DNA from 3 places in the Streptomyces sp. NPDC091376 genome. Region 3 is predicted to be linked to each of the others. Evidence: riboswitches for the same ligand, from Rfam matches in the RefSeq annotation. Region 3 holds a riboswitch; each other region holds the start of a gene.

Region 1 (4,513 bases), on a different contig from region 3:
CCCGGCTCGGTCAGACAGTAGCTGGCAAGGTCCTCCATGGCGCAAAGACGCGGCAGCCACCGCTCGCGCTGGGCGTCGTCGCCGTAACGGTCGATCATCCAGGCGACCATGTTGTGGATCGAGAGGTAGCCCGCGATGGACGGGCAGCCGGAGGCAAGGGTCTCGAAGACGAGGACGCCATCGGAACGGGTGAGGCCGCTTCCCCCGGACTCCTCACGGACGTAGACGCCGCCGAGGCCGAGGCCGGCCGCCTTGCGCAGTACGTCGACGGGGAAGTGCTTGTCGCGGTCCCAGTCCAGGGCGTGCGGGGCGAGGTGGTCCTGGGCGAAGTCGAGCGTGGTCTCCACGAGGGCCTGCTGGTCCTCGGTGAGCAGAGTGCTGGTCATGTCGCTCAACCCATCGTGGGAATCGTGAAGCTCGCGCCTTCGCGGAGACCGGCGGGCCAGCGCGAGGTGACCGTCTTCGTCCGGGTGTAGAAGCGGATGGCGTCAGGACCGTGCTGGTTGAGGTCGCCGAATCCGGAGCGCTTCCAGCCACCGAAGGTGTGATAGGCGACCGGCACCGGGATGGGCACGTTGACGCCGACCATGCCGGTGTTCACGCGCCGGGTGAAATCACGGGCGGTGTCGCCGTCCCGGGTGAAGATGGCGACGCCGTTGCCGAAGGTGTGCTCGCTGGGCAGGCGCAACGCTTCCTCGTAGTCGGCGGCGCGCGCGACGCACAGCACCGGCCCGAAGATCTCCTCCTGGTAGATGCGCATCGCGGGCGTGACCCGGTCGAAGAGAGAGGCACCGGCGAAGAAGCCGTTCTCATGGCCGGGGAGGACGAAGTCCCTTCCGTCCACGACAAGTTCGGCGCCTTCCTCGACTCCGAGGTCGACGTAGGAGCGGACCCGGTCGACGGCGTCGCGGCCGACCAGGGGACCGAAGTCGGCCTCGGGGTCGTCGCTGCGGCCGATCCTCAGCGAGCCGATGCGCTCCTTCAGCCGGGCCACGAGCGCGTCGGCGGTGTCCTCGCCCACCGGGACGGCGACGGAGATCGCCATGCAGCGCTCCCCCGCCGAGCCGTACCCGGCACCGATCAAGGCGTCCACGGCCTGGTCGAGGTCGGCGTCCGGCATCACGATCATGTGGTTCTTCGCGCCGCCGAAGCACTGGGCGCGCTTGCCGTTGGCGGCGGCGGTCGCGTAGACGTGCGCGGCGATCGGCGTCGAGCCGACGAAGCCGAGAGCCGCCACGCGCGGGTCTTCGAGGAGGGTCTCGACGGACTCTCGGGCGCCGTTGACGACGTTCAGGACCCCGGGCGGGAGGCCGGCCTCCAGGAACAGCTCCGCGAGCCGCAGCGGAACGGACGGATCCCGCTCGGACGGCTTGAGGATGAAGGCGTTTCCGCAGGCCAGGGCCGGAGCGGCCTTCCACAGGGGGATCATCGCGGGGAAGTTGAACGGTGTGATCCCGGCGACCACGCCGAGCGGGGCGCGCAGCGAGTGGACGTCGATGCCGGTGCCGGCGTTGTCGGTGAACTCGCCCTTGAGCAGATGCGGGATGCCGGCGGCGAACTCCACGACCTCCAGGCCGCGCTGGATGTCGCCGTGCGCGTCGGCGATCGTCTTGCCGTGCTCGGCGGACAGCAGCCGGGCCAGATCGTCCTTCTCCTGCTCCACAAGTTGCAGGAACCGCATCAGAACGCGGGCGCGGCGCTGTGGATTCCACTCCCCCCACGCACCCTGCGCCTGGGCGGCGTCGGCGATCACCGCCTCGGTCTCGGCCCGGCTCGCCAGCGGCACCAGGGCCTGGACCTCGCCGGTGTTGGGGTCGTACACCTCGCCGTAGGACCCCGATGTTCCCGGGGTGTGCTTGCCGCCGACGAAGTGCGTCAACTCGCGCACGGGGGCGCGTTCATGCTCGCGGACCATGACTGCCTGCTCTCGTCAGGAGGGATCCGAGGATGGCGCGCCGGCCTCGCACACGCACGCGGGTGGCGTACGGGTGCCGGGGGCGCGAGATCGCGTATGGCCGGAGCCCCGTCAGACGACAGGCTCACCAGGGTCGTGGGTACACACCGGTGCCATGCGTGTCAGCTCCATCCTCGTGGACAACACGGAACACCCCACGGCCGGTATCCTGACTCCCGGATCAGCGCGCGCCGTCCGCCTTCCCGACATCCAGCTCGTCAGTGGCGTATCGCTCGACGACGTACTCCCCGGTCACAGTGGCGGGACCGTCCCGGATTCACACCGGCTTCCCTGCACCGCGGGCTTACCTCTCGAATATATAGTTGGACGTCCTAGTAAATCCAGTGCTGGGGGGTCATCCGCCAGAAGTCGGCTGGTCAGCGTGATTCGGAATCCGCCGTCCGAGGGTCAGCGAAGCGCACCGGCGCACGGAAGCGGGCCTTGCGCGCGGCCCGGCGGAAGGTGGTCAGCACCGCCGGCCCGGCGAGCAGGCCCCACTGCCCTTGGGCCAGCTCGTTCACGATGCGCAGGCCCCGTCCACGCTCGACGAGCAACCCGCCTGCCTCCTCGACCGGTTCGGGATCCGACGACGTGTCACCGCGGTAGAGGCCCGCGGGGAGCAGAGGGTCCCTGTCATGAATCTCATGTATCTGCCGGCGGCCGAGCGGACATGCACCTCGTACGGGCCGCACGCGTGCTCGTACGCGTTCGCCACGAGCTCCGAGACGGCCAGGGCGCCGTCACTGACGACGTCCCCGGACAGCCGTGGGTCTCGCGGCGCACCCCGGCGATCCGGCTCCCGATCGACCAGCTCGGGCGCACGGAGCGCGACAGGCATCCCGTATCTCGCGCCCGAGGTCCAGCTCTTCTACAAGGCGAAGGCGACCCGGGACAAGGACGAGACCGACTTCGAGGCGGTACTGCCGCTGCTCGACGCTCCGGCACGCGCCTGGCTGGCGGATGCGATCAAGGTGATCGCGCCCACCCACCACTGGCTCCGGCGGCTCCTGCCGCTCAGCCGAACGTGAGCAGCGGCACGTCGTAGAGGTCGGGGTTCCGGGGCCAGGTCATCGTGGGCGACGTGACCTCCACGATCAGCAGCTCGCCGAGGAACTGGACCTTGGCGCTGAGGAGGTGGCTCGTCCTGCCGTCGGCGGACTGAGCCCTCAGGCCGGCGGAGACGTGGATGTGCGGAAGTATCCCGCCGGTGGCGGGGTCATGGGCGAGAGTGCCGGCGCCGAACGCCTCGACGTTGGTGACGTACGTCTTCGCCCAGCTCCCTCGGTCCGTACCCGTGAGGCGATGACAGCCCGGCGCCCGGGAGAGGGCGAAACCGTCGGTGTGGGCGAAGCCTCCGTCGCCGGTGACCCAGGTGCGGATGCCGACGGACTCCATGAGGGCGATGGCGAGGAAAAGCAGAACGCGCTCGTACGCCGGCGAGGAGGCGACCGCCGTCTCGGGGACGCAGAACCCCCGGCCGCTGGTACCGCCTGGACGCCGGGGCGCCATTCGTTCGAGGTAGCGGTACTTGTGCCGGAAGAACAGCCAGGTGGCGGCCTCCTCACCGCGCGGTTCCCTGGTCCAGAAGACGGGTGCGTCGCCCAGGTGGTCACGGTGGCCCAGGATGTACCGGGCCGCGGTCTCCGAGCCGATCAGCATCGTGGACACTTCGGTCAGGCCGTGGTCGGAGGCGAGCGGCGAGCCTGGGGAAGCGGTGAGCGAAGCCAGCGAGGTGTGCAGGACCTGGTCGTCGCCGAGCAGGGCCGCCTCGAATCCCGACATGGCCCACAGGATGCCGTAAGTCAGGTCGTCCAGTTCGTACGCGGCCGGGACGTCGACCGGGTCGGAGGCGGTGCCGCGTACGCCGCTCGGCCTGGCGTCGACGACGAACTGCCGGACTGCCCCGTCCACCGTGCGGTTCGCGACGACGAGCGCGCGCATCGGCATGGTGCGCCAGGCGTCCAGCTCCGGGCGGAAGTCGAGTCGCAGGATGTCCTCGAGGAAGGAGGCTGCGATCAGCCCAGGAAGCTCAACCGCACTTGACGGTTGCCTTTGTCTTTATTGGTGTCGACCAGACAGACCGACTGCCAGGTGCCGAGCTCCAGCCGGCCGCCGATGACCGGCAGCGTCGCGTGCGGCGGCACGAGCGCGGGCAGGACGTGGTCGCGGCCGTGGCCCGGGCTGCCGTGGCGGTGCTGGTAGCGGTCGTCGGCGGGGAGCAGGACGTGCAGTGCGGCCAGCAGATCGTCGTCGCTGCCCGCGCCGGTCTCGATGACCGCGATCCCCGCGGTGGCGTGGGGCACGAACACATGGAGCAGGCCGTCGCGACCGTCGGCGGTCTCGTCGAGGAATTCCGCGCACTCGCGCGTCAGATCCGTCACGGCCTCCGCCGTGCCGGTGGCCACGTTCAGAACTCGGGTGGTGAAGGCGTCGGGCATACCTCCATCCTCTCGCCCATCCCGCAGGATCGCGCGTCCGCAGTACGAGACGGCGTTGACCGGTGGCGGAACCGGTCGCTACGTTCTGCGCCATGTTGCGTACAGCCCTGCTCACCACGCG
Region 2 (4,513 bases), on a different contig from region 3:
CCGTGCGGTGTCGCCGAGCGGCTGGTCGTCGCGGACGAAGGACCAGGCGAGCATGGTGACCGGCCCGGTGAGCATGCCCTTGACCGGAAGGGCCGTGAGGGACTGCGCGTACGCCGTCCAGCGCACCGTCATCGGCTCGGGACGCGAGATGTCGCCGGCCAGGATCGGCGGGCGGACGTAACGGGTGCCGTAGGACTGGACCCAGCCGTGTTGGGTGGCGAGGTAGCCGGTGAGCTGCTCGGCGAAGTACTGCACCATGTCGTTGCGCTCGGGCTCGCCGTGCACCAGGACGTCGATGCCGGTCTTCTCCTGGAAGGAGATGACCTCCTGGATCTCCGCCTTGATGCGCTCTTCGTACCCGGCGGTGTCGATGCGGCCGGCACGCAGGTCGGCGCGTGCGGTACGCAGTTCGGTGGTCTGCGGGAACGACCCGATGGTCGTGGTCGGCAGCAGCGGCAGGCCGAGGTGGGCGCGCTGGGCGGCGGCACGTTCGGCGTACGGCTGGGAGCGGCGGGCGTCGGCACCGGTGACGGCGGCGGCGCGGGAGCGCACGGCCGGGTCGTGGGTGATGGGTGACGCGGCGCGGGAGGCCAGGTCGGCCCGGTTCGCGGCGAGTTCGCCCGCGATGGCGTCCGTGCCCTGGGCGAGGCCCTTGGCGAGGGTGACGGTCTCCGCCGTCTTCTGCCGGGCGAAGGCGAGCCAGCGCAGGATCTGCGGGTCGATGTCGTGCTCCGCGGCGGCGTCCAGCGGCACGTGCAGCAGCGAGCAGGAAGCGGAGACGTCGACCCGGTCGGCCAGCCCCAGCAGGGTGCCGAGTGTCGCCAGCGACCTGCTCAGGTCGTTCACCCAGATGTTGCGTCCGTTGACGACGCCCGCGACCAGGCGCTTGCCGGGCAGCCCGCCGACCGCGGCGAGGTCGTCGAGGTTGGCGGCTGCCGCCTCGGTGAAGTCCAGCGCGAGTCCCTCGACGGGCGCCTTGGCGAGGACGGGGAGGGCGTCGCCGAGCCGGTCGAAGTAGGAGGCGACCAGCAGCTTCGGCCGGTCCGTGAGCGCCCCGAGGTCGCGGTAGGCGCGGGCGGCGGCGTTCAGTTCGGCGGGGGAGCGGTCCTGGACGAGGGCGGGCTCGTCGAGCTGCACCCACTCGGCGCCGGCCGCGCGCAGGTCGGCGATCACCTCGGCGTACACGGGGAGCAGCCGGTCGAGCAGTGTGAGCGGGTCGAAGTCCGCGGCGACGCCGGGGGCGGGCTTGGCCAGCAGGAGGTAGGTGACCGGGCCGACGAGGACGGGCCGGGCGGTGAGGCCCTGGGCGAGAGCTTCCTTGAACTCGTCGACCTGCTTCGTGGAGTCGGCCGTGAAGACGGTGTCGGGGCCCAGCTCGGGGACCAGGTAGTGGTAGTTGGTGTCGAACCACTTGGTCATCTCCAGCGGCGCCACGTCCTGGGTGCCGCGGGCCATGGCGAAGTAACCGTCCAGGGCGTCGGCCGCGACGGCGTCGCGGTGCCGGGCGGGGACGGCGCCGACCATCACGCTGGTGTCGAGAACGTGGTCGTAGTACGAGAAGTCGCCGGTGGGCACCTCGTGGATGCCGGCGGCGGCGAGCTGCTGCCGGTTGCTCCGCCGGAGTTCGGCGGCGGCCGACCGGAGGGCGTCGGCGCTGACGCGGCCCTTCCAGTAGCCCTCGATGGCCTTCTTCAGCTCCCGGTCGTGTCCCTGGCGGGGGTAGCCGTACACGGTGGCCCGTGCTGCCGCGGCTGCGGACTTCGTTGTCACGGAGATCTCCTTCGCGAGATGAATCCCTGAGATCCCGGGAACGGGACGAGAGCGCGAAGGGTGACGGACCCGGACGGCCACGACCCCGCGCGGCAAAAGCACGGTCGTTCCGTCTGGTGTGTTCGCCGACCCGCCCTCGAGGTCACCGGGATGTCCACGCACGGAACGGTCCGCACGCGGGCAGTTGGCAGGTCTTCGGACTCGCGGGCACGTCCTCCTCGCCGGAGGACACCTACTGGCCGTCGCTTCCCAGCCCCTTACCGGGCCCAGTGCGTATGACGGCGGTCGTTCCCGCTCACCGCTGCGGGGCAGTCCCGGATTCCCACCGGGTTCCCTCTTACGACGCATCCCGCCTGGCGGACGGGGCGAACCAGCTGCACCGGCCAGCCTACGGGGCGGCACCTCACCGCAGGGCACCGTGTCCGTCATTCGGACGAAGGGAAAAGGCACGACGCGGACGACGCGGACGACGAGGAGGGGCGTGTGAGGCGAGGCACGTGAGGCGAGGCACGTGAGGCGAGGAACACGCCGGGGCGGGAAGCGCCCTCCGTGCGCTTCCCGCCCCGCTACCGGACGCCGGCCCCTCAACCCGCGCCCGGCCAAGGTGCCGAGTCCGGCGCACCAGGGCCCTCCCGGCCCCGGTGCCCGCAGCTCAACCCTGGTCGTACGTATGGAATCCGCGGCCGGACTTGCGACCGAGGAGTCCCGCCTCCACCATCCGCTGCAGCAGTGGGGGAGGGGCGTACAGAGGCTCCTTGAACTCCTCGTACAGCGACTCCGCGATCGAGGCCACCGTGTCCAGGCCGATCAGGTCCGCCAGCTTCAGTGGTCCCATGGGATGGGCGCAGCCCAGCTCCATCCCGGCGTCCACGTCGCAGGCGGAGGCGAAGCCCGACTCCGTCATGCGGATCGCGGACAGCAGGTACGGGACGAGCAGGGCGTTGACGACGAAGCCGGCCCGGTCCTGGGAGCGGATCACGGTCTTGCCGAGGGCACAGGTCGCGAACTCCTCGACCGTGGCGACCGTCTCGGCCGACGTATGCAGGGACGTCACGACCTCCACCAGCGGCAGCACGGGCACCGGATTGAAGAAGTGCAGTCCCACCACCCGGTCGGCGCGATGCGTCGCCATGCCCAGCCGCATGACCGGAAGGGAGGAGGTGTTGGTCGCCAGCACCGCCGCCGGATCCTCCACGATCTTGTCGAGTGCGACGAAGACCTCGGTCTTGGCGTCGGGGTTCTCCACGACCGCCTCGACGACGAGCTGCCGGTCGGCCAGATCGTCCAGGCTGCCGGTGAAGACCGTGCGGGCCAGGGCGTCCTGCGCCGCCGCACGCTCCAGCTTCCCGCGCCGGACAGCGCGGTCCAGGGAGGCGGCGATCCGGTCCCTCGCGGCGCGGGCAGCGACCGCGTCCACCTCGCAGACCACGGTGTCCAGCCCGGCCCTCGCGCAGACCTCGGCGATCCCCGCCCCCATCTGCCCGCCGCCGACGACACCGACGCGCGTGATGCCCGCGTTCACGCCTGCACCTCCGGCCTGCGCACGAGGTGGCGGGTGTAGGCGTCCGGGGTGAAGAACAGCGGCAACTCGCCCGTCATCGCGGTCCGTTCGAAGAGGGCGCGAATGTCGTCGACGGGCGCCCAGGGGTACTCGGCGCCGAGCGCCGTGATCTCGTCGTCGAGCAACTCCGTCACCGTCTCGCGGTCGATGACCCGGTGGCGCAGCCACTGCCAGATCTGCACGCGGGCGATCTCAGCGGTGGCGGCGTCCTCCATCAGCCCGCTGATGGCGACGGCGCCCTGACCGCGCAGCCAGGCGGCGTAGTACCGAAGGGCGACGGCGATGTTGGTGCGCACCCCGTCCGCGGTGGGCGGGCCGCTGATCCGTCGCACGGACAGCAGGTCGGCCGCAGTCACCTCCACGTCGTCGCGGGTGCGGTCCATCTGGTGGGGCCGGTCGCTGAGGACGCCGTCGAACACCTCGCGGCAGGTGGGGACGAGGGCGGGGTGGGCGACCCATGAGCCGTCGAAGCCGTCCTCCGCCTCCCGCTCCTTGTCGAGGCGCACCTTGGCCAGCGCGGCCTCGTTCGCGTCCGGGTCCTTGCCGGGGACCTGTGCGGCCATGCCGCCGATGGCGTGCGCGCCGCGCCGGTGGCAGGTGCGGACCAGCAGCTCGGTGTAGGCGCGCATGAACGGGGCCGTCATGGTGACCCGGGCGCGGTCGGGGAGGAGGAAGTCGGTGCGGTGGCCGAACGTCTTGATCAGGCTGAAGAGGTAGTCCCAGCGGCCGGCGTTCAGCCCGGCGCTGTGTTCGCGCAGTTCGTAGAGGATCTCCTCCATCTCGAACGCGGCGGTGATCGTCTCGATGAGGACGGTGGCGCGGATCGTGCCGCGCGGGATGCCGAGCAGGTCCTGGGCGAGGAGAAAGACGTCGTTCCACAGCCGGGCCTCGTAGCGGTTCTCCAGCTTGGGCAGGTAGAAGTACGGGCCGTACCCGGCGTCGATCTGCCGCTGCGCGCAGTGGAAGAAGTACAGGCCGAAGTCGACGAGCGCGGCGGGCACCGGCCGGCCGTCGAACTCCAGGTGTTCCTCGTCGAGGTGCCAGCCGCGCGGCCGGACCATGATGGTGGCGAGCCGGTTGCCGAGCCGGTACTCCTTGCCCTCGGCCGTGGTGAAGTCGATGCGTCGCTCGATCGCGTCGAGCAGGGTGAGCTGGCCGCCGATGACGTTGTCCCACAGGGGT
Region 3 (4,513 bases):
TCGCGGCCTGGATCAGGGTCCAGATCTGGGCGCGGATGGCGGGGAGCTTCGCCGGGTCCATCGAGGAGATCTGCGCGTACTCGTCGAGCAGTTGCTCCAGGCGCGCGATGTCGCCGTAGGAGTCTGCGCGGGCCATCGGCGGGACGAGATGGTCGATGAGGGTGGCGTGCACCCGGCGCTTGGCCTGGGTGCCCTCGCCCGGGTCGTTGACGAGGAACGGGTAGACCAGCGGCAGATCACCGAGTGCGGCGTCCGGCGCGCAGGCGGCGGACAGTCCGGCGTTCTTGCCGGGCAGCCACTCCAGGTTGCCGTGCTTGCCGAGGTGGATCATCGCGTCGGCGCCGAAGCCGCCGTCCGACGCGGCGGCCGCGATCCAGCGGTAGGCGGCCAGGTAGTGGTGCGAGGGCGGCAGGTCGGGATCGTGGTAGATCGCGATCGGGTTCTCGCCGAAGCCGCGCGGCGGCTGGATGACGATCAGGAGGTTCCCGCGGCGCAGGGCCGCCAGGACGATGTCGCCTTCGGGGTTGCGGGAGCGGTCCAGGAACATCTCGCCGGGCGCGGGACCCCAGTGCTCCTCGACGTGCTCGCGCAGCTCCGCGGGCAGGGTCGCGTACCAGCGCCGGTAGTCGGCGGCGGGGATGCGGACCGGGTTGCGGGCGAGCTGCTCCTCGGTGAGCCAGTCCTGGTCGTGGCCGCCCGCCTCGATGAGCGCGCGGATCAGCTCGTCGCCGTCGCCCGATGACAGACCGGGGATCTCCTCGGCGCCGAAGTCGTAGCCCTCGTCGCGGAGTCGGCGCAGCAGCGTGACGGCGGACGCGGGGGTGTCGAGGCCGACCGCGTTGCCGATGCGGGAGTGCTTCGTCGGGTACGCGGAGAGGACGAGCGCGAGGCGCTTCTCGGCGTTCGGGATGTGGCGGAGCCGGGCGTGGCGTACCGCGATCCCGGCGACGCGGGCCGCGCGCTCGGGGTCGGCGACATAGGCCGGGAGGCCGTCCTCGTCGATCTCCTTGAAGGAGAACGGGACGGTGATCAGCCGCCCGTCGAACTCGGGCACGGCGACCTGGCTGGCGGCGTCCAGCGGGGACAGGCCCTCGTCGCTCTCCTCCCAGGCGCTGCGCGACCCGGTCAGACACAGCGCCTGGAGCACGGGCACGTCGAGCGCGGCGAGCGCGCCCGCGTCCCATGCCTCGTCGCCCGCCCGTCGCCCATCACCACCCTGAACGGCGGCGCTTCGCACCGTCACCTCCATCTCGGCGGCCTGTGCTTCGGCCGGCCTGGTGCCGCCGGCGGCGAGGACCGTGGTCACGACGGCGTCGGCGCCGCCGAGCCGGTCGACCAGCTCGGGCTCGGGGGCGCGGAGCGAGGCGACGTAGAGGGGAAGGGCCTGGCCGCCCGCGTCCTCGATGGCGTCGCAGAGGGCGCCGACGAAGGCGGTGTTGCCGCTCATGTGGTGGGCGCGGTAGTAGAGCACGGCGACCGTGGGGCCGGTCGTGCCGCGCGGGACGCGGTCGAGGGGACCCCAGGTGGGGGCGGGAGCCGGGGGCTCGAAGCCGTGGCCGGTGAGCAGGACCGTGTCGGACAGGAACCGGGCGAGCTGCTCCAGGTTGTCCGGGCCGCCGTGTGCGAGGTAGGCGTGCGCCTCGGCCGCGATGCCGATGGGGACGGTGGAGGCCTCCATCAGCTGGGCGTCCGGAGCCTGTTCGCCGGTGAGCACGACGACGGGCCGGTCGTGGGCGAGCACGGCGTCGATCCACTCCTGCCAGGCGCGGATGCCGCCGAGGAGGCGTACGACGACGAGGGCGGTGCCCTCGAGGAGCTCGGGCAGCTCGTCGAGGCGGAGGCGGGAGGGGTTCGCGAAGCGGTACGGAACCGGTCCCGCGGCCGCGCGGGCGCTGAGCAGGTCCGTGTCGGAGGTCGACAGCAGCAGGATCGTGGGCGTCGCCGGGGGCGTCGTCGCGTGCGTCATCGCGTGCGCAGGCCTTCCTCGGGGTTTCCGCGCCCCGGGTGGTCGTCGTCGGCGGGAGTTCCTGACTCACCCGGCCGCCAAGTCGAGGCCCGGTTCACAGTGGCGGGACCGCGCCGGATTCTCACCGGGCTTCCTCCCTAGGGTCCTGGGACCCTGTGCCGTCTGCATAGTAGAGGCTGCCTGCGCCGTGGGTATGCTCGCGGCCATGCCGCCCACACCCACAACCCCGGCGGACCCGGGCGAACCTCGCATACGGGACCGAGGTGACGCCTGCCCCGGCGCGCTGCGGCTGCACGCGGCGGACGACGGGCCACTGGCCCGACTCCGCGTACCCGCCGGACTTCTGACGGCGCGTCAGCTCATGGTGCTGGCCGATGCGGCGGAGCGACTGGGCGACGGTGCGGTCAGCATCACGTCCCGGGGGAACGTGGAACTGCGCGGCCTCGCCGGGGGATGCGGTGCGGAGCTCGCGGGGCTGCTGCGGGAGTGCGGCCTGTTGCCGTCCGACACCCATGAGCGGGTGCGCAATGTCGTGGCCTCGCCGCTGGCCGGACTCGACGGACTCGGCTGTGGCGACGTGCAGTTGTGGGCGCGGGAGCTGGACGCGCTGCTGTGCGCGAGCGGCCGGGCGGCGCGGCTCTCGGGCCGTTTCCTGTTCGCCCTGGACGACGGGCGGGGAGATGTGGCGGGACTCGGCGCGGATGTGACCTTGCTCGCAGAGGCGGAGGGTTCGGCGGTCCTACGGGTGGGCGCCGCCGCCTTCCGCGTACGCGCGGACGACGCGGCGCGGGCCGCGTTGGCGGCTGCGGGCGCCTTCCTGGAAGCGGCGTCGGACACGGGCGCGTGGCGGGTACGGGAACTGCCGGCGGACCGGGAGCCGGCACTGGGGGCGCACCTGGAGCGAGCGGGCGTCCCGGCGGAGGCCCGGCCCCCGGAGCCCCGCGTCCGCGACACCGTCGAGGCTGTGCGGGCGGGACCTCTGCCGGGGATCGTGAAGGGGCCCGGCGGCTGGTCCCTTTCCGTGGCCGCGCCGCTCGGGCGGCTCGGCGTCGCACAACTGCGGCACCTTCTCCCCGCTCCGGGCGGCGAGGTGCGGCTCACCCCGTGGCGCGGGGTCGTCGTGCCCGGGTTCGGCAGCCGGGACGTGGCCGGGGCCCGGCTCGGGCGGCTCGCCGACGCGGGGTTCGTCACGGACGCCGGCTCCCCCTGGTACGGGGTCGGCGCCTGCACCGGCCGCCCCGGGTGCGCCAGGTCGCTGGCCGACGTACGGGCCGACGCGACGGCCGGCGTACGGGCCGGCACGGCTGCCCGCCACGGCGGTCCGCCGGTGTACTGGTCCGGCTGCGAGCGCCGCTGCGGCCGGCCCCACGGCGCTTACGTGGACGTCGTGGCCACGGCCGACGGCACGTACCGCGTCACCGAGCCGTTCTCCGGCACCACCTCCACTTCCGCCCACGCCTCCGCCCAGACCCCTGCCTCTGCCGCCGACCGGACCGACACCCGGGCCCAGGACCGTACGAGTACGACGAAATGAGCGAGACCACAGTGTTCGACTACGAGAAGGACGGCGCGGAGATCTACCGCCAGTCCTTCGCCACGATCCGCGCCGAGGCCGACCTCGCCGCGCTGCCCGCCGACGTCAGCCAGGTCGCGGTGCGGATGATCCACGCCTGCGGCATGGTCGACCTCGTCCGCGATCTCGTGTACTCGCCCGCTGTCGTGGCCCGCGCCCGCGCGGCCCTGCGCGCCGGTGCGCCGATCCTCTGCGACGCGCAGATGGTCGCGAGCGGTGTCACCCGCAAGCGGCTGCCCGCCGACAACGAGGTGATATGCACGCTGTCGGACCCGTCCGTGCCCGCGCTCGCCGCGGACCTCGGAACGACCCGCAGCGCCGCCGCCCTCGAACTGTGGCGCGACCGGATGGAGGGCTCGGTCGTCGCCGTCGGCAACGCGCCCACCGCTCTCTTCCGGCTCCTGGAGATGATCGGCGAGGGAGCGCCCCGCCCGGCGGCCGTCATCGGCGTCCCGGTGGGCTTCATCGGCGCCGCCGAGTCCAAGGACGCCCTCGCCGGACACGGCGGCGGCATCGAGCACCTGGTGGTACGGGGGCGGCGCGGCGGCAGCGCCATGGCCGCGGCGGCGATCAACGCGATAGCGAGTGAGGCAGAGTGAGCACGCAGCAGGCCGGCCGACTGTACGGAGTCGGGCTGGGTCCCGGCGACCCGTCCCTGATGACTCTGCGGGCGGTCGAAGTCATCGCCGAGGCCGACGTGGTGGCGTACCACAGTGCCCGCCACGGCCGGTCCATCGCGCGTTCCATCGTGGCGAAGCACCTGCGCTCCGACCACATCGAGGAGCGGCTGATGTACCCGATCACGGTGGAGACCACCGACCATCCCGGCGGGTACCGCGGCGCGCTCGACGACTTCTACGAGGAGGCGGCGGAGCGGCTCGCGGCGCACCTCGACGCCGGGCGGACCGTGGCCGTGCTCGCCGAGGGCGATCCGCTCTTCTACGGCTCGTACCAGCACATGCACAAGCGGCTGG

What was found. A riboswitch is a leader RNA that binds a small molecule or an ion and turns the genes downstream of it on or off. The one in region 3 is predicted to bind cobalamin.
Region 1: another riboswitch for cobalamin. It lies ahead of ACIQMR_RS18905 (CoA-acylating methylmalonate-semialdehyde dehydrogenase); the one in region 3 lies ahead of cobN (cobaltochelatase subunit CobN).
Region 2: another riboswitch for cobalamin. It lies ahead of metE (5-methyltetrahydropteroyltriglutamate--homocysteine S-methyltransferase); the one in region 3 lies ahead of cobN (cobaltochelatase subunit CobN).

Annotation. Positions count from the first base shown of each region.
Region 1 covers NZ_JBIVUF010000008.1:79,191-83,703, reverse strand. Annotated here, with positions in the region: gene ACIQMR_RS18910 (acyl-CoA dehydrogenase family protein) at 1-386, opposite strand, end outside; gene ACIQMR_RS18905 (CoA-acylating methylmalonate-semialdehyde dehydrogenase) at 392-1,915, opposite strand; cobalamin riboswitch at 2,096-2,270, opposite strand; gene ACIQMR_RS18900 (hypothetical protein) at 2,332-2,508, opposite strand; gene ACIQMR_RS18895 (hypothetical protein) at 2,590-2,982, shown strand; gene ACIQMR_RS18890 (hypothetical protein) at 2,969-3,895, opposite strand; gene ACIQMR_RS18885 (secondary thiamine-phosphate synthase enzyme YjbQ) at 3,970-4,392, opposite strand; gene ACIQMR_RS18880 (putative leader peptide) at 4,485-4,513, shown strand, end outside.
Region 2 covers NZ_JBIVUF010000026.1:35,787-40,299, forward strand. Annotated here, with positions in the region: gene metE (5-methyltetrahydropteroyltriglutamate--homocysteine S-methyltransferase) at 1-1,770, opposite strand, end outside; cobalamin riboswitch at 1,939-2,160, opposite strand; gene ACIQMR_RS34520 (3-hydroxybutyryl-CoA dehydrogenase) at 2,423-3,292, opposite strand; gene aceB (malate synthase A) at 3,289-4,513, opposite strand, start outside.
Region 3 covers NZ_JBIVUF010000002.1:360,902-365,414, forward strand. Annotated here, with positions in the region: gene cobN (cobaltochelatase subunit CobN) at 1-1,966, opposite strand, end outside; cobalamin riboswitch at 2,003-2,138, opposite strand; gene ACIQMR_RS05970 (cobalamin biosynthesis protein CobG) at 2,172-3,500, shown strand; gene ACIQMR_RS05975 (precorrin-8X methylmutase) at 3,497-4,138, shown strand; gene ACIQMR_RS05980 (precorrin-2 C(20)-methyltransferase) at 4,135-4,513, shown strand, end outside.